DNA from 3 places in the Streptomyces sp. NPDC059534 genome. Region 3 is predicted to be linked to each of the others. Evidence: riboswitches for the same ligand, from Rfam matches in the RefSeq annotation. Region 3 holds a riboswitch; each other region holds the start of a gene.

Region 1 (6,165 bases), on a different contig from region 3:
GGGTCGTTAGGGTCGCTCACGTGTCGAACCACGCCCCCGCCGACCGGCCCCCCGAGGACACCGCGCCCGTCCCGCACCGGGACACCGACGAGCCTGCCTTCCCGGCCGCCGCCGACCGGTCCCAGTGGCGCTACCGGCCCCGCCGCGCGTTCTGGCGCAGCCGCCTGGTGCGGGCGATCACCGTCGTCGTCCTGCTGGCCCTCTGCGCCCTGGTCATCCTGGCGCTGGTCCGCGAGCAGACCGGCACCCAGGGCTTCCTCGTCGGCCTGGGCCTCGCGGTGTTTCCCGTACCGCTGCTCATGGCCGCGTTCCGCTGGCTCGACCGGGTCGAGCCCGGTCCCTGGAAGAACCTGCTCTTCGCCTTCGCCTGGGGCGCCTTCGCCGCCGCGCTCGTCGCGATCCTCGCCAACTCCTTCGCGGTCCGCTGGATCGCGACGGCCACCGCCGATCCGGACTCGGCCGACACCCTCGGGGCCACCGTGATCGCCCCGGTGGTGGAGGAGAGCGCGAAGGCGGCCGCGATCCTGCTGCTCTTCCTCTTCCGCCGGCGGCACTTCGGCGGGCTCGTCGACGGGGTTGTCTTCGCCGGCTTCACCGCGACCGGCTTCGCCTTCACCGAGAACATCCTCTATCTCGGCAACGCCTTCGGCGAGGACCAGGAGTTCGGCTCCTCCGGCATCGGCATGGTGACCGCCGGGACGTTCTTCGTCCGGATCGTGATGTCGCCGTTCGCGCATCCGCTGTTCACCGTGCTCACCGGCATCGGCTTCGGGTTCGCCGCGCTCGCCCCGCGCGACAGACGGCTCCGCCGGGTGCTGCTGCCGCTCGCCGGACTGCTGCTCGCCATGGGGCTGCACGCCGCCTGGAACGGCTCGGCCACCTTCGGCGGCCCGTGGGCGTTCTTCGCGGTGTACGGGGCCCTCATGGTCCCGGCCTTCGGTCTGCTGACCTGGCTCGCCGTCTGGAGCCGGCAGCGCGAACTGCGCACGATATCCGGCGAGCTCCCGGCGTACGCGGCGGCCGGCTGGCTCTCCCCCGCCGAGCCGCTCGCGCTCTCCTCGATGCGCGCCCGCCGGCTGGCCCGGACGTCCGCCGGCCGGACGTACGGCCCGGCGGCGGCGCGGGCCGTCGGCGAGTACGAGTCCTTCGCGACGACCCTCGCGTTCCTCCGGGACCGGGCCCGGCGCGGCACGGCCGGACCGGACTTCCCGGCCCGCGAGCAGGAACTGCTGCACCACCTGTGGCAGCGCCGCCAGGTCGCCTCGCCGGCGCTGACGTACGCGGCACGGGCGACGGGCCGGGTGTGGGCGCCGCCGCAGTACCTGGACTACGGCGGCTACAACCCGTACCGGAGCTAGGGGTGTCGAGGGGTGTCGTGCCGATCGGGCCGGATCAGGGAGCGGCGTCGCGGGACACCCGCTGGCCGGCGGACGCCTCGGTGAGCAGGGTCAGCTCGGCCTCGGTGAGCGTGAGGCCGGCGGACGCGACCAGCGCCGGGAGCTGTTCGACCGTACGGGCCGAGGCGATGGGCGCGGCGACGGTGGGCCGGGAGGCGAGCCAGGCGAGGGCGACGGTGGCGAGCTCCGCCCCGTGCGCCTCGGCGACCGTGTCGAGCGCGGAGAGGACGGCCCGGCCCCGCTCGGTGTCGAGGTGGCCGCCGGCTCCGGCGGCGCGGACGCTGTCGACGGTGGCGCCGGGGCGGTACTTGCCGGTGAGGAATCCGGAGGCGAGGCCGTAGTAGGGGACGGCGGCGAGACCGGCCCGCTCGGCGGTCTCCAGGAGCGGGCCCTCGTAGGTCTCGCGGGAGACCAGGTTGTAGTGCGGCTGGAGGGCGACGTAGCGGGTGAGGCCCTCGGCCTCGGCGAAGTCGAGGGAGGCGCGCAGCCGCTCCGGGGAGATGTTGGAGGCGGCGACGGCGCGCACCTTGCCGTCCTTCACCAGCTGGTCGAGGGCGGTGACGATCTCCTCGACCGGCACGGACTCGTCGTCGAAGTGCGTGTAGTAGAGGTCGATGTGTTCGGTGCCGAGGCGGCGCAGCGACTCCTCGGCGGCGCCCTTGATGGTGGTGGCGGAGAGCCCCTTGAAGTGGGGGTGGGCGCCGACCTTGGTGGCGACGACGATGTCGGCGCGGTTGCCCCGGGAGGCGAGCCAGCGGCCGATGACGGTCTCGGACTCGCCGCCCTCGTTGCCCTCGGCCCAGGCGGAGTAGACGTCGGCGGAGTCGACGAAGTTGCCGCCCGCGGCGGCGTAGGCGTCGAGGACGGCGAAGGACTGTGCCTCGTCGGCGGTCCAGCCGAAGACGTTGCCGCCCAGGGCGAGCGGGAAGACGTGCAGGTCGGAGCTGCCCAGCGGGCGGAGAGTGGTCATGGGTGGATCAACCGCTCCGGCCGCCGGGCCTATTCCGCTTCGGTCAGAGCGACAGGCCCTTGGAGCGGAGCCACTGCGCCGGGTCGATGCCGTCGCCGCCCGGGGTGTGGACCTCCATGTGGAGGTGGGCGCCGGTGACGTTGCCGGTGGCGCCGACGCGGCCGATGGTCTCGCCGGTGCCCACCGTCTGGCCCGCGGAGACCGTCATCGACGAGAGGTGGCAGTACCAGACCTCGGTGCCGTCCCCCAGCTCCAGGACGATCCGGTAGCCGTAGGAGCCGGACCAGCCGGCCGACTTGACTGTGGCGCCGTGGACCGCCTTGAGCGGGGTGCCCGTGGGCGCGGCGAAGTCGAGGCCGGTGTGGTAGCCGGAGGACCACATCGAGCCGGACTGCATGTAGGAGGCGGTGAGGGTGTACGAGGAGAGGGGCAGCGAGTAGCTCGCGGCGAGCTTCGCGAGGCGCTCGGCCTCGGCCTTCGCAGCGGCTTCCGCCTCCGCCTTCGCCTTCGCTTCCGCCTCGGCCTTCGCCTTGGCCTCGGCGGCCGCCTTGGCCGCCGCGTCGGCCTTGGCCGCGGCTTCCGCCGCCGCCTTCTCGGCCGCCGCCTCTTCCGCCGCCGCCTTGTCGGCGGCGTCGGCGGACGCCTGCTGCTGCTCGGCCTGCTGGAGGATGCGGGCGCGCAGGGCCTCGCCCGCGTCGCCGGCGCCGGTCGCGGTCTTCGCGGCCTGGTCGTCCTGGCCGGTCCGCTCGTCGGTGGTGGTGTACGTGGCGGCGGTGAGCGGGTTGGGGTTGGCGCGGGCCGCGCTGACCGGCTCGGGGTCCTCGTCGGGGAGGAGGTCGCCGACGCCGGGGAGGTCGTGGGCGTCCGGCAGGCCGAGGTCGGGAAGGTCGGGGAGCGAGATCGCGACCGGGGGCTTCTCCTGCGCGGTGGCGAGGCCGCCCGCGCCGACCGCGGCGATCACGCCGACGCCGAGGACGGTGGAGGAACGGGCGAAGTTGGAGCGCTGCTTGACGACCCGGTGCCGGCCGCCGGAGCGGCTCTCGGCGCGGAGGGAACCCTCGGTGGGGTTCCATTCGGTGTCCGGGGCGGCGGGACCCGCACCGCCACCGAAGGCATCGAAGGGGGCTTCGGGTGCGGGGGTGTTGGACGCCACGGAGGGGCGCTCCTTTCCTTCCTTCTCGCCTACCGGGTTAGCTGACGGGTTCGGAGCAGGAAGGTCTCCTACGGACACGGTCGCACAGGTGCGAAAGGCCCGATTCACCCCAAGTGGTGGTTCCCCGGTTCCCTTTCAGGATTCGGCGCGTGCGCACGGTGCCGCCTCTTGCGACGGCTGGGACGACCGCGCTGCGTTATCGAACGTTAATAGACAGGGGGTCCCGATTCCAAGCTGTTCCTCTTGATCGTTCATTGAATTGGGGGAGAATAGACCGAGTTGACCCCCCTTCAGAACGAGATCACCAAACCCTCTCGATCTGACGTTATGTCAATTGTTATCACAGGGACACCTCTCGACTACGCCTGGTGACCGGGCCCTCCCGGCGGCACCACCGGCATGGTCCGGCGCCGCTGCGGCTGCCCCGTCGCGGGCCGGCTCACCGCGAGCAGCGCCATGTCGTCCGTCGCCCCTCCGCCGGTGTGCAGCCGTACGTCGTCCACCAGCGCGTCGAGCAGTTCCTCCGGCCCCGGGAAGATCCGGCCGGCGAGCCGCTCCGCGGGGTCGTAGAAGACGCCCTCCGCGTTCCGCGCCTCCGACAGGCCGTCGGTGTAGAACAGCAGCGTCGCGCCCGGCGGGTAGGGCCGCGCCTCGGCCCGGTCCGGCCACACCGCCAGGTCCCCCATGCCGAGCGGCAGCGCCGCCTCCGACGGCTCCAGCAGGTCCAGCCGCCCGTCCGTGAACAGCATCAGCGGGGGCGGGTGGCCTCGGTTCACGACCCGGACGAACCCGTCGAACGTACCGCTGCCGTCGGCACGCGGGATCTCGGCGAGGACCGCGGTGGTGAACCCCTCGAAGGCGTCGAGTCCGTGGCGGCGGGTGCCCTCCCGGGCCAGCGCCCGTTCGAGGCGCTGCGCCACGCCCTCCAAGGTCCGCTCCTGCTCGGCCGCCTCCCGGAACGCCCCGATGACGACGGCGACGGCCTCGACCGCCTCCAGCCCCTTGCCGCGGACGTCCCCGACCACCAGCCGCACCCCGTGCGGGGTGTCCTGGACGGCGAACAGGTCGCCGCCGATGAACGCGTCCGCCTGCGCGGCCTCGTACCGCGCCGCGCACTGGACCCCGCCGATCCGCTCGGTCGGCATCGGCAGCACCGCCTTCTGCGCGGTCTCCGCGATGACCCGTGCCGAGGCGAGCCGTTCGCCGCTGCGCCGCACCACCCGGTTGATGAGGAGGGCCAGCGCCGAGACGGTGACGACGGTCAGGGTCTCGGTCAGCCCCGGGATGTCGCTCGCGGTGTCGTTGTAGAGGTGCAGCCCGACGGAGGCGAGGGCGGCGGCGAGTCCGGTCAGCAGCGTGGTGAGCATGGAGAAGAACGGCGCGGCGATCAGCGGGGCGGCGGAGAACAGCGGGGCCGCCGTGTACGCGGGCGGGGTCAGCACGTCGAAGACGACACCGCCCGCGATGACCAGCGGCGGCAGGGCCCGGATGAACCGCCGGGCACCGCCGTAGGCACGGCGGTCCGCGCCGCGCCGCCCGCCGCCCGCCGCTCCTAGGGGGTGCCCCACCTGTGCTCTCCTGCCCGGTCCGCCCGGCCGCGGTCCGCACCGCGCCATCCCAGGGTGGCCGCCGCCGCACCGGGCGGCGACTCCCGTGCGGCCGACTGGCGTAGCCCGGCCGGGCGGGCGACCCGGCGGACAAACGACCCGGGCAGCCGGGCGGACAGGCGGCCCGACGAACAAGCGGGGGCGACCCGGCGGCCGCTCGGGCCGCTTCCTCAGTCCCCGGCCGCCGCGGCGAGCCGCCCGCCCCGGGCCAGCAGGGCCATGGCCGCCGCGCACACCAGGCCCACGGCGCACAGGGCGAACCACGGCACCGCCGACCAGCCGGTCACGTCGAGCAGCGCGCCCGTCCCCAGGTTCCCGAGGGTGATCCCGACCCCGCACACGGTGTTGTAGAGCCCGTAGTGGGTGGCCACCCAGCGCCCCCGGGACAGGGCGACGACGGTGTCCATCTCGTACGGGTAGAGCACCGCGTTCGCGACGGCCAGCACGGCCGCGCACAGCAGGAGCCCGGCCGCGCCCCGGCCCAGCGTCGCCGGGGCCAGGAAGGCCACGCCCATCAGGCCGAGCCCGAGGACGAGACAGCGCTCCCGGCTCAGCCGGCGCCGGCACCAGGCCGTGATCCGCAGCTGGCCGGCGAGCGCGACCAGCGCCGAGACGACGAACAGCGCCGTCGTCAGCGCCGTTCCGTCCGCCGCGAGCGGCAGCGCCAGGTAGACCTGGAAGGACAGGACGTACGAGCCCGTCATGGCGAGCGAGAAGAACCAGAAGGTGCGGTGGGACAGGACCGTGCGGAACTGCCCCCGCGCCTCCGCTTCCCGGCCCGGCGCCCCGGCCCGTACGGGAAGGTGCCGCAGCTGGACGAACGTCAGGCCGGCGAACAGCAGCGCCGCCACCGTGCACGTCAGCCGGAACGACACCCCCGTCAGGGCCACCCCGACGAGCGGCCCGAGCAGGATGCCCGCCTGGTAGTACACGTTGAACAGCGCGAAGGCGTCCACCCGCCGCTCCTCACCGGCCTCCGCCGCGAGGCAGGCCCGTACGGCGGGGTTGAACAGCGCCCCCGCGAGCCCGGTCGCCAGC
Region 2 (6,165 bases), on a different contig from region 3:
AGCCGCTCTACGCCTGCAACCTCAAGTGCGAGGGCTGCGGGAAGATCCAGCACCCGGCGGGTGTCCTCAAGCAGCGCATGCCGGTCGCGCAGGCGGTCGGGGCCGTCCTGGAGTCCGGGGCGCCGATGGTGTCCATCGCGGGCGGCGAGCCCCTGATGCATCCTCAGATCCACGAGATCGTGCGCCAGTTGGTGGCCAGGCGGAAGTACGTCTTCCTCTGCACCAACGCGATGCTGCTGCGCAAGAAGCTGGCGGACTTCACGCCCTCCCCGTACTTCGCCTTCGCCGTGCACATCGACGGCCTGCGCGAGCGGCACGACGAATCCGTCGCCAAGGAAGGGGTGTTCGACGAGGCGGTCGCGGCCATCAAGGAGGCCAAGCGGCGCGGCTTCCGGGTCACCACCAATTCGACCTTCTTCAACACCGACACCCCGCAGACCATCATCGAGGTGCTCAATTTCCTCAACGACGACCTCCAGGTCGACGAAATGATGATCTCGCCCGCCTACGCGTACGAGAAGGCTCCCGACCAGGAGCACTTCCTCGGCGTCGAACAGACCCGGGAACTCTTCAAGAAGGCATTCGCCGGCGGAAACCGGCGCCGCTGGCGGCTCAACCACTCGCCGCTCTTCCTCGACTTCCTGGAAGGAAAGGCGGACTTCCCCTGCACCGCCTGGGCCATTCCGAACTACTCCCTCTTCGGCTGGCAGCGGCCCTGCTATCTGATGAGCGACGGTTACGTCCCCACGTACCGCGAACTCGTCGAGGACACCGACTGGGACAAGTACGGCCGCGGAAAGGACCCCCGCTGCGCCAACTGCATGGCGCACTGCGGATACGAGCCCACCGCCGTCCTCGCCACCATGGGCTCCCTCAAGGAGTCCCTGCGCGCCATCAGGGAGACCGTCTCCGGGAACAACGGGTGAGGACGGGGGAGCGATGAGCGGGGAGTTCGACCTGCGGGCGCTGCTCGCCGAGCGCGGCGGCGAGCGCTACGAGCTGCACGCCAGGTACCTCAACCACCAGCTGCCGCGGATGCTCCACACCATCGGCTTCGACAAGGTGTACGAGCGGGCCGAGGGCGCCCACTTCTGGGACGCCGACGGCGTCGACCACCTCGACATGCTCGCCGGCTTCGGCGTGATGGGCCTCGGACGGCACCACCCCGTCGTCCGCAAGGCCCTCCACGACGTCCTGGACGCCCAGCTCGCCGACCTCACCCGGTTCGACTGCCAGCCGCTCCCCGGGCTGCTCGCCGAACGGCTGCTCGCCCACAGCCCGCACCTCGACCGGGTCTTCTTCGGCAACAGCGGCACGGAGGCCGTGGAGACCGCCCTCAAGTTCGCCCGGTACGCCACCGGGCGGCCCAGGGTCGTCTACTGCTCCCACGCCTTCCACGGCCTCACCACCGGCTCCCTCTCCGTCAACGGCGAGGCCGGCTTCCGGGACGGCTTCGCGCCGCTGCTGCCCGACACGGCGATCGCGCTCGGCGACCTCGACGCCCTGGAGCGGGAACTGCGCAAGGGCGACGTGGCCGCCTTCGTCGTGGAGCCCATCCAGGGCAAGGGCGTCCACGAGTCCCCGCCGGGCTTCCTGCGCGCCGCCCAGGAGCTGCTCCACCGGCACGGCGCCCTGCTCATCGCGGACGAGGTGCAGACCGGCCTCGGCAGGACCGGCGACTTCTACGCCTACCAGCACGAGGAGGGCGTCGAGCCGGACCTGGTCTGCGTCGCCAAGGCGCTCTCCGGCGGCTACGTGCCGGTCGGCGCCACCCTCGGCAAGGACTGGATCTTCAAGAAGGTCTACTCGTCGATGGACCGGGTCCTGGTCCACTCGGCGAGCTTCGGTTCGAACGCGCAGGCCATGGCGGCCGGCCTCGCCGTCCTCTCGGTCATGGAGACCGAGGGGACGGTCGCGCACGCCCGCCGGATCGGCGGCCTGCTCTCCGGCCGGCTGAAGGAGCTCGTGCCCCGGTACGAGCTGCTGCACGAGATCCGCGGGCGCGGGCTGATGATCGGGATCGAGTTCGGCCGGCCGTCCTCGCTGGGGCTGCGCGGCCGCTGGACGATGCTCCAGGCGGCCCGCAAGGGTCTCTTCGCCCAGATGGTCGTCGTCCCGCTGCTCCAGCGGCACCGGATCCTCACCCAGGTCTCCGGGGACCACCTGGAGGTGATCAAGCTGATCCCGCCGCTGGTCGTCGACGAGGCGGACGTGGACCGGTTCGTCACGGCCTTCACGGCGGTCATGGACGAGGCCCACGGCGGTGGCGGACTGATGTGGGACTTCGGGAAGACCCTGGTCAAGCAGGCGGTCGCCCAGCGCTGACCGGATCGCCCGCCGGGTTTTGCCTCTGAGGCAAGAAACTTGCCTCAGAGGCACGATCCTGGCGGAATGGAGGCATGGACCACGTCCCCGGGGAAACCTCCCCGGACCCCGCCGCCTCCGGCGTCCTGCCCGACGTCGCCCCGCAGCTGCGGGCCCTGCGCCGCCGCCGGGGGCTCACCCTGGAGGCCGCCGCCCAGCGGGCCGCCCTCTCGCCCGCCCACCTCTCGCGACTGGAGACGGGGAACCGACAGCCTTCGCTGCCGATGCTGCTCGCCCTCGCCCGTATCTACGGTACGACGGTCTCCGAGCTCCTGGGCGAGGCGCCGCCCGAGCGCGACCCCGTCGTCCGGGCCGACCGCTCCGAGCCCGTCGAGGCCGGCGGCTGGATCTATCGCCAGGCCGGCGGCGCCGGACGCGCCCTCCAGTGCCTGCGCGTCCACGTGCCGTATGCCACCCGGGCCGACATCGTGCGCGTCCACGCCGGCGAGGAGTGGATCCACGTCCTGGAGGGCCGGGTGCGGCTCGCGCTCGGCGAGGCCGTCCACGTCCTCGATCCCGGGGACAGCGCGCACTTCGACTCGCTGACCCCGCACCGGATCGGCGCCGCCACCCCCGGCGGGGCCGAGCTGCTCTTCGTCCACACCCTGATGCAGAGCCCCGCGGCCGAGCTGTGCCTCGGCGACGGAACCCCGCACCTGCGCTGACGCGCCTGATCCTGTCCGACAAGAAAGGACCGACATGTCCGAGAAGTCCGCACCGGTGACCGGCGAGGAGCGCGGGGAGGGCAAGTTCCCCAAGGGTCTCGTGCTGCGCCTCTTCGCCTATCTGATCGCCGGCCACCTCTTCGCCGGGTTCCTCTACCTGCTCTTCATGCTGGGCGGGCAGAACCAGTAGGCGGGACTACGCCTCCGTGAGCAGCCGCTCCCGCAGCCGCTCGCGGGTCTCCGGGGCCAGCTTCAGGCCCTCCGTGAGGTAGGTCTCCACCGTGCCCCAGGTCGCCTCGATCGTCTCGAAGGCGGCCCGCAGGTACTCCGCCCGCGCGTCGAAGAGCGGGCTCAGCAGCTCCATCACCTCGGGCGACATCGCGTCGGGGGCGGTGGAGCTGCGGCGCACCTTGTAGCGGCGGTGCGGGTCGTTCGACTTCACGTAGTCGGCCTCGATCGCCTCGCGCTCGACCCCGACGGCGAGCAGGGTGATCGCGATGGCGAGCCCGGCACGGTCCTTGCCCGCCGCGCAGTGCATCAGGGCGGGGACGCTCTCCTCGGCCATGGAGTGCAGGATCCGGCTGTGCTCCGAGGTCCGCTCGACCACCATCTTCCGGTACGAGTCGGACATCCTGGCGGCCGCCTTGCCGTCGCCGAGGATCTCCCGCAGCTGCGCGATCTCGCCGTCGCGCACCAGCCTCCAGAACTCCTTGCCGTCGGCCGGGTCGTTCAGCGGTATGTTCACGTTCCGTACGCCGGGCAGCTCGACGTCCGCGCCCTCGACCCGCCGGTCGGCCTCGTTGCGGAAGTCGAAGACGGTGTGCAGTCCCAGCGTGGCGAGGAAGGCGGCGTCGCTCTCGGTGGCGTGGGCGAGGTGTCCGCTGCGGAAGAGGCGGCCGGGGTGCACGGCGCGCCCGTCCGTCGTCGGCAGGCCGCCCACGTCCCGGAAGTTGCGGACCTCCGCCAGCTCGGGCTCGTTCGCTTCGGTGGGCGGTACCTGCGGAAGCTGCTGCGTCACGGATGCTCCTGGGTGTCGTCGTTCGGGTGCCCGACGCGAGATCGGTTCCAGGGGCAATCATCCAGGCGGGGCGGGGGCGGCGCACCCCCTCGGACGGGAATGGGCGATCTGTCCGAATTAAGGCGTTAGGTATAACGCGCCCTGGTTACAGGCGAGATGGGGCAGGGCGCGTGAGCAGCGTCATAAAGGTGACGGATCGTGGCCGACGGCCCGGAGCAATTGCCGTACGGAAAAAGGAGATCGAGGGACCGTCATCCACACAGGGTGACCGGAATTCGAGCCGCATGACGTGCCGCGGAATGGCCTTGGAAAACGGTGGGTTGTTCGCGCCGACCCCGCTCGTCTAGCGTCACCGTCAATCCGGTCGGACCGCCGAATCCTGCCACCGTCCGGAATTCACTCACCCATGTGTGGCAGGAGCGGGGGACCCAGGTACTACGCCGGTCCCGCGATGCAGGACGGCTTGGGGTGAAGCCGCGTGAGAATGCGGCCGGGCATCTCCCGCCCGAACCCGACAGCTCACCTCGCAGGCGCCGGAGAGGAATTCGCCATGCCCGCGAAGGGTAAGCACCGCCGTACCAGGATCAACCCCATCACGCGTGGATTCGTCGTCGCCGGCACCGGTGGCGCCGTCGTCGCCCTCCCGCTCCTCGGCGCGACCGGGGCCCACGCCGCCGAGCAGTCCGCTCCGGCCGCCGTCACCGCCGCCGCCCAGGTCAAGGCCGCCGCCGTCCAGGCCGCGCCCGCCGCCGCCAAGGCCGCGCCGAAGACGTACTCCGTCGTCCGGGGCGACTACCTGTCGAAGATCGCCGCCGACCACCACCTCGCGGGCGGCTGGCAGAAGCTGTACGCCGACAACCGCCAGGTCGTCGGCGAGAACCCCTCGCTGATCCTGCCCGGCATGAAGCTCACCCTCGGCGCCAAGGGCTCCGCGCCGGCCGCGCACAAGGCCGCCGCCCCCAAGAGCACCCAGAGCACGAAGAGCTCGGAGAAGAACGGCGACACCCAGCGCGCCTCCCGCAGCAGCGAGCGCTCCTCCGCCCCGGTCGCCGCCACCTCGGAGAACTCCGCGTCCGAGTCGTCCCAGACGGCGCAGTCGTCCGGTTCCTCCACCTCGGCCTCCGGCTGGGTCGCGCCCGTCGCCGGCGGCGGCTTCTCCACCCCGTACCACGCCTCCGGCTCCATGTGGTCCTCCGGCTACCACACCGGTGTCGACTTCATCGCCTCCTCCGGCACCACCGTCCGCGCCGTCGGCGCCGGCACGGTCGTCTCCGCCGGCTGGAGCGGCGCCTACGGCAACGAGGTCGTCATCCAGCACGCCGACGGCAACTACTCGCAGTACGCGCACCTCTCCTCCCTCTCCGTCTCGTCCGGCCAGACCGTCTCCGGCGGCCAGCAGATCGGCCTCTCCGGCTCCACGGGCAACTCCACCGGCCCGCACCTGCACTTCGAGATCCGCACCACCCCGAACTACGGCTCCGACGTCGACCCGCTGGCCTACCTGCGCCAGCACGGCGTCTCCGTCTGACGCGGACGCACTCCGACGGCCCGGCACGTATGTGCCGGGCCGTCGCCGTATTCCGGCCTTGGGAGAATCTTTATCGGTGGCATATATCACCCGCCGTCAACCCCTCCTTACGGTCGCGTAGGTCACATCCCAAAGGGAAGGATGTGCTCCCGTGGCAGACGATTCGAGATCAAGAGACAAGAACGCATTCGGGTCGTACGCGGCGATCGGTGACAGCTTCACCGAGGGCGTCGGAGACCCCGGGCCCGACGGGACGTACGTCGGCTGGGCGGACCGCTTCGCGGTCCTGCTCGCCGACCAGCTGCCGGAGCACGACGCCTTCCGCTACGCCAACCTGGCCGTGCGCGGGCGCCTCCTCGACCAGATCGTGGCGGAACAGGTCCCCCGGGCGAAGGAACTCGCCCCCGACCTGGTGACCTTCTGCGCCGGCGGAAACGACATCATCCGCCCCGGCACGGACCCCGACGAAGTCGCCGAGCGCTTCGAGCGCGCCGTCGCCGAACTGACCTCCGCCGTCGGCACCGTCATGGTGACCACCGGCTTCGACACCCGCGACGTGATCCTCCTCAAGCACCTGCGGGGGAAGATCG
Region 3 (6,165 bases):
CCGTCGGCGACGCGGCCCGTGCAGAGCGTCGCCGCCATCGACAGGTAACCGCCGGTCAGCGCCTTGCCCACGCACATCACATCGGGGGAGACGCCCGCCTGATCGGCGGCGAACAGGCTGCCCGTGCGCCCGAACCCGGTCGCGATCTCGTCGAAGACGAGCAGCACGTCGTGCGCGTCGCACGCCTCGCGCAGCACCCGCAGGTAGGCCGGGTCGTGGAAACGCATCCCGCCCGCGCCCTGCACCACGGGCTCCACCACCACGGCGGCCAGCTCGTGCGCGTGGCGCCCGATCTCCGTCCGCAGCAGCTCGGCGTACGACTCCTCGTACGCGGTCGGCGGCGCGTCCACGAAGACCTGCCGCTGGAGCACCCCCGCCCACAGCTCGTGCATCCCGCCCTGGGGGTCGCAGACCGACATCGGCTGCCAGGTGTCCCCGTGGTACCCGCCGCGCCAGGTCAGCAGCCGCTGCTTCTCGGGACGGCCGAGGGAGCGCCAGTACTGCAGGCACATCTTGGCCGCCACCTCGACGGAGACGGAGCCCGAGTCGCTGAGGAAGACGTGCCGCAGCGGCTCGGGGGTGATCTCGACGAGCCGGGCGGCGAGCCGGACGGCGGGCTCGTGGGTGAGCCCGCCGAACATGACGTGGCTCATCCGGTCGAGCTGGCCGCGTACCGCCTCGTTGAGCACGGGATGGTTGTAGCCGTGGATCGCCGACCACCACGACGACATGCCGTCGACCAACTCGTCCTGACCCTCGGCGGGTTCGGCGAGCCGCAGACGCACACCGGACGCGGACGCGACGACCAGCGGTTCCGCGCGGCCCGGCATGGGGCCGTACGGGTGCCAGACGTGCGCCCGGTCCAGGGCGAGGAGTTCGTCGTTACGCATTCGGGGCCAGGTCGGTGCCGGCGCCCCGGCGGCGTACCGCCACGAGATCGGGCCGGGCGCCGTTCGGAGCGGTGTCCGCCTCGGCCGCGGGGGCCTCGGCCGGCTCCGCCGCGTGACCGCCGCAGGGGCCGCAGCCGCCACCGGCGTGCGAGCCGCAGCCCGCGCCCTCGGCGGACGTCTGCGTGCCGCAGCCGGTGCCCTCCGCCGAGCCGTGCGAGCCGCAGCCGCCGCCCGCCGCCGCGAGCGCGTCCGCGCGGTGTGCGGGCAGCGTGGTGGTCCCCGCGCCCTCCACCTCGAAGCCGGCATCCGCGATCATGTCCAGGTCGGCCTGGCCGGCCTGGCCCTCGCTGGTCAGGTAGTCGCCCAGGAAGATCGAGTTCGCGATGTTCAGCGCCAGCGGCTGCATCGAGCGCAGGTGCACCTCACGGCCGCCGGCGATCCGCACCTCGACGTCGGGGCAGACGAACCGGACCATCGCCAGGATCCGCAGACAGCGCTGCGGGGTCAGGTTCCACTCCTTGGCGAGCGGGGTCCCCTCGAAGGGGATGAGGAAGTTGACCGGAACCGAGTCCGAGTCCAGGTCGCGCAGCGCGTAGACGACGTCGACCAGGTCCTCGTCGGTCTCGCCCATGCCCGCGATCAGGCCGGAGCACGCCGACAGACCGGCGGCGTGCGCCTTCTGCACGGTGTCCACCCGGTCCGCGTACGTGTGGGTCTTGGTGATGCCCTCGTACGTCGCCTCGGACGTGTTCAGGTTGTGGTTGTACGCGTCGGCGCCGGCCTCCCGCAGCCGCTCCGCCTGGCCGTCCGAGAGCAGACCGAGGCAGGCGCACACCTCGACGCCCTCGTTCTGCTCCTTGATGGCCTCGATGGTCCTGCCGACCCGCTCGACGTCGCGGTCCGTCGGACCGCGGCCGCTCGCCACCAGGCAGACCCGCTTGGCCCCGCCCGCGACGCCCGCCGCGGCGGCCTGGGACGCCTCGTCCGGCTTCAGCCAGGTGTACTTGAGGATCTCGGCCTTCGAGCCGAGGCGCTGCGAGCAGTACGAGCAGTCCTCGGGACACAGCCCGGACTTCAGGTTGACCAGATAGTTGAGCTTCACCCGACGCCCGAACCACTGGCGGCGCACCTTGCCGGCCGCAGCCACCACATCGAGCAGTTCGTCGTCGGACGTCGCCAGCACGGCGAGCGCTTCTTCACGGGTCGGCAGCTCGCGCCGCAGCCCCTTCTCCACCAGCGTGTTCAGCAGGTCCATAACCTGAGATCCTTGCCTACCGCCCGCCCCCGGGCCAAGGAGGAACCGAACAAACGCCCCCGATTGGGGTGTGTGGATGACCACATCCCGACCTCGGCTCCCTCCGGCTAGTGTCTGTGCGCTGCCTACAAAAGGATCGCCGCATGCCACAGGCCGACGACGCACGGGCCGCGGGCCCGCGCCGTACCGCGTTCGACTGGACCGACGCCGAGGCGCGCCGCCGGGCGGAAGCCGGTCTCGTCCGGACGCTGCGGCCCCGGGCGGCCGAGTCGGACCTCCTCGACCTGGCGAGCAACGACTACCTGGGGCTCACCCGCCGCACGGAGGTCACCGAGGCGGCGGCCGAGGCCGCACGGCGCTGGGGCGCCGGTTCCACCGGCTCGCGGCTCGTCACGGGGACCACCCGGCTGCACACCCGCCTGGAGCGCGAGCTCGCCGACTTCTGCGGCTTCGAGGCCGCCCTCGTCTTCTCCTCCGGCTACACCGCCAACCTCGCCGCGCTCACCGCGCTGGGCGGCCGGGACTCCCTGATCGTCTCCGACGCCGCCAACCACGCGTCGATCGTCGACGGCTGCCGGCTGGCCCGCGCCGAGGCGGCCGTCGTCCCGCACGGCGACCCCGAGGCCGTACGCAAGACCCTGGACGCGCACCCCGGGCACCGGGCCCTGGTCGTCAGCGACTCCGTCTTCTCCGTCGACGGGGACAAGGCCCCGCTGTCCGAGCTCGCCACGGCCTGCCGTGCCCACGGTGCCGGCCTGGTGGTGGACGACGCCCACGGCTTCGGCGTGCTCGGCGACGGAGGCAGGGGAGCCGTCCACGAGGCCGGCCTCGCCGGCGACGAGGACGTCGTCGCCACCCTCACCCTCTCCAAGTCCCTGGGCAGCCAGGGCGGCGCCGTGCTCGGCCCCGCCCGAGTGATCGAGCACCTGGTGAACGCCGCCCGCACCTTCATCTTCGACACCGGGCTCGCCCCCGCCGCCGCGGGCGGCGCGCTCGCGAGCCTGCGGCTGATCGCCGCGGAACCGGGCCTCGCCGGACGGGCCCGTACCGTCGCGACCGTCCTGCACCGGCGGCTCACCGAGGCCGGCCTCACCGCGGCCCGGCCCGACGCGGCCGTCGTCTCGGTCCGGGCTCCCTCCCCGGAGGCGGCGCTTGCCTGGGCGGCGGACTGCCGCGAGCAGGGTCTGGTGGTCGGCTGCTTCCGGCCGCCCTCGGTGCCCGACGGCATCTCGCGGCTGCGGCTGACGGCCCGGGCCGACCTGACCGACGCACAGGTCGAGCGTGCGGTGGAGACGATCCTGCGGACGGCGCCCGTCGGCTGACGCGACGGCGGCCCAAGCGCGTGCGCGGGCCGCAGAGTTCACCGCTTCGGGCGACAGATGGGGACATATCTTGGTGGAACCCCGCCCGGGGCGGCACGATCGGTGGCACTCTGACGCGAAGTGCAATCCGGGGCGGTGTTCCCGGCGGGAAAGGGACTGCGTCGCATGGCAGATCACCAGGAAGCATCCGTCACGCTGCCGAGCGATCCCGCCTCGGTGCCCACGGCCCGGCGGTACGTCGCGGACGTCCTCACCGGCTGGGGCCTCGACGGCGCCGCGGACGCCGCCGACGCGATCCGCCTGATCGTCTCGGAGCTGGCCACCAACGCCGTCCTCCACACCTTCGGCCAGTCGCCGACGTTCACCGTCGACGTCCGTCTGGTCCGCGAGGAGGTGCTGCACATCGGCGTGACCGACAGCCATCCCCGCCGACCCCGCCGCCTCCCGGCGGCGGTCCAGCAGGACAACGGCCGCGGCCTGGTCATCATCCGCTCGCTCGCGGCGGAGGCCGGCGGCCGTTTCTCCGTCACCCCGACCGCGGAGGGCGGCAAGACGGTCTGGATCACCCTCCCGTGGACGGCGGCCCCGGTTCCGAGCTGCTAGGAGGTGTCCTGCCGGTCAGGCCGGATCGGGGAGCCCCAGGCTCTGTCCGGCGGAGGAGGGGGCGGCGCCACCCCACACCTCACTCCGGTCCGGGGGCCCGCGTCAGCGGGCGGGGGCCGTCATCGGACGCGGCCGTAGTAGACCTTGGACGACCAGATCCTGTCGAGCTTCACCCAGGAGCCCGTCTTGGGCGAGTGCCAGATCTTGCCGCCGCCGGCGTAGATGCCCACGTGGTAGACCCTCCCGCCGGAGTGGAAGAAGACCAGGTCCCCCTGTTGTCTGCTGGACGCGGAGATGTGCCGGGTCCTGTTGTACTGCTGCTGCGCGGTGCGGGGCAGCGACTTGCCCGCCTTCTTGTACGCGTAGAGCGTCAGACCGGAGCAGTCGAACCGGGTGGGGCCGGTGGCTCCGTACCGGTACGGCGATCCCTTCTTGGACGCGGCGACGCTCAGTGCCTGGTTCGCGTGTGTGGTCGCTGCCTGGGCCTCCGGCGCCGCTCCTGGTGCGAGCAGCGTGCCGCCGACGGCGGCGAGGGTGAGAGCCGAGACGGCTCCGGCCCGGGACAGCAGGGACGGGACGTGCATCTGCGCAGTCATGCGCAACCCTTCGTCAGCCGCCTGCGAAGGATGACCTGTCGGGTTCGGGCTGGCGAAGATGCCCGGCCGCGGCTGCGGCTTCACCCCAAGGAACGGCCTCGCTGCCGGAACAGCGCGTACGCCCCGTAAAAATCGGGTCCTCCACTCCTGCCGATCCAATCCTGTCGACCAGACGTCCGGGACAGCGGCAGGACTCGGCGTCCGCCCGGACCGCCCCGCCGTGGTGGCGGGGGCTTGTCGTCGTCAGGGATCTTGACTCACGACATGGGCGAAAACCGAGTTGAAACGGCGATATGTGAGGCTCCTCACGACTGATCCATTCAGGTGGACAGGCAGCCTTTGTGATCTTTGGAGGTTTGGCCGACGAGCCCCGTACCAGCGGCGGAACGTCCGATTCCGCCAAATGCGTACACCTGTTGTGCAACTCACCCGCTGCAAATATCGACTCGTCGACTACGCCGAACGAGCTATGGATTCTGCGGCGCGCGTCGGCCGTCCGGCCCTCGACACGACACGCCGGAATGTCAACTCGCCCGAGTGTGGGGGACGGTGACCCGGTCCGCCCGGCGCTCGCCGTCCAACACCCGCAGGGCGCGCGCCAATGTGTCCGCGTGCACCTCGCTCTCGCCCCGCATATGCATGAGCGTCAGGGCCGCGCGCAACGCCTCCGCGCGCCCGACCAGGGCTTGCGCCGCCCGCAAGGCCCCATAGGTATGCGATCCCCTGGATGGATTGATCTTCCCCAGGAGGTCCACGACTTCGAGGTAGGCGTCGATGAACTCGCCCTCGGCCCCCGTCAGGGCGGGCAGCGGCGGCAGCTCGGGGACCACGGCCGCCTCACCGTGCCGCGCCGCCGGCGGAGGCCCGCCGGCTGGTGACGACGTGGTCGGCCAGGCCGTACGCGACCGCCGCCGGGGCGTCCAGCACCGTGAGGCGGTCGAGGGCGGCGTCGATCCGCTCCCGGCTCTGTCCGGTGTGCTCGGTGAGCAGCCCGGCCACCATGGCGCGCTGCCGGAGCAGTTCGCGCGCGTGCACCTCCAGGTCGCTCGGCTGTCCCCGCATCGGCTCGTCGAGGGTGGGCTGTTCGAGGGTGACCCGGGCGCCGGGGAGGACCATGCGCTTGCCCGGGGTGCCGGCGGCGAGGAGGACGGCGGCGGTGGACTCGGCCCGGCCCAGGCAGGTGGTCTCCACGTCGCAGTGGAGCGTGGCCATCGTGTCGTGGATCGCGGTCATCGCGGTGACCGGTCCGCCGGGCGAGTTGATGTACAGCGAGATGTCCTGGCCGGGCGCCGCGTAGTCGAGGTGCAGGAGCTGGGCGATGACGTCGTTGGCGGAGGTCTCGTCGATCGGTGTGCCGAGGAAGACGATCCGGGATTCCAGGAGCTTGGAGTACGGGTCGAGGGTGCGGGTTCCGAAGCTGGTCCGCTCCGTGAACGAGGGCAGGACGTAGCGGGCGTCCATGGGGGGGGCACCTCCATCTGTAAAAAATGTACAGGACG

What was found. Region 3 has a riboswitch for cyclic di-AMP ahead of ACFVZH_RS23175 (C40 family peptidase). Riboswitches for the same ligand answer to the same signal wherever they lie in the genome.
Region 1: it holds a riboswitch for cyclic di-AMP, as region 3 does, so the genes downstream of both, ACFVZH_RS25445 (M23 family metallopeptidase) here and ACFVZH_RS23175 (C40 family peptidase) in region 3, are expected to answer to the same signal.
Region 2: it holds a riboswitch for cyclic di-AMP, as region 3 does, so the genes downstream of both, ACFVZH_RS06030 (peptidoglycan DD-metalloendopeptidase family protein) here and ACFVZH_RS23175 (C40 family peptidase) in region 3, are expected to answer to the same signal.

The regions. Positions count from the first base shown of each region.
Region 1 is NZ_JBHWAQ010000022.1:134,576-140,740, reverse strand. Features, by position in the region: gene ACFVZH_RS25455 (PrsW family intramembrane metalloprotease) at 21-1,358, shown strand; gene ACFVZH_RS25450 (aldo/keto reductase) at 1,393-2,367, opposite strand; gene ACFVZH_RS25445 (M23 family metallopeptidase) at 2,411-3,520, opposite strand; cyclic di-AMP (ydaO/yuaA leader) riboswitch at 3,532-3,678, opposite strand; gene ACFVZH_RS25440 (PP2C family protein-serine/threonine phosphatase) at 3,880-5,136, opposite strand; gene ACFVZH_RS25435 (MFS transporter) at 5,298-6,165, opposite strand, start outside.
Region 2 is NZ_JBHWAQ010000004.1:16,133-22,297, reverse strand. Features, by position in the region: gene hpnH (adenosyl-hopene transferase HpnH) at 1-926, shown strand, start outside; gene ACFVZH_RS06050 (aspartate aminotransferase family protein) at 940-2,325, shown strand; gene ACFVZH_RS06045 (helix-turn-helix domain-containing protein) at 2,400-3,029, shown strand; gene ACFVZH_RS06040 (DUF6126 family protein) at 3,064-3,219, shown strand; gene ACFVZH_RS06035 (tyrosine-protein phosphatase) at 3,226-4,047, opposite strand; cyclic di-AMP (ydaO/yuaA leader) riboswitch at 4,408-4,593, shown strand; gene ACFVZH_RS06030 (peptidoglycan DD-metalloendopeptidase family protein) at 4,598-5,575, shown strand; gene ACFVZH_RS06025 (SGNH/GDSL hydrolase family protein) at 5,727-6,165, shown strand, end outside.
Region 3 is NZ_JBHWAQ010000019.1:160,277-166,441, forward strand. Features, by position in the region: gene ACFVZH_RS23155 (adenosylmethionine--8-amino-7-oxononanoate transaminase) at 1-890, opposite strand, end outside; gene bioB (biotin synthase BioB) at 883-2,145, opposite strand; gene ACFVZH_RS23165 (8-amino-7-oxononanoate synthase) at 2,289-3,467, shown strand; gene ACFVZH_RS23170 (ATP-binding protein) at 3,633-4,070, shown strand; gene ACFVZH_RS23175 (C40 family peptidase) at 4,190-4,666, opposite strand; cyclic di-AMP (ydaO/yuaA leader) riboswitch at 4,670-4,876, opposite strand; gene ACFVZH_RS23180 (hypothetical protein) at 5,191-5,496, opposite strand; gene ACFVZH_RS23185 (ATP-dependent Clp protease proteolytic subunit) at 5,504-6,127, opposite strand.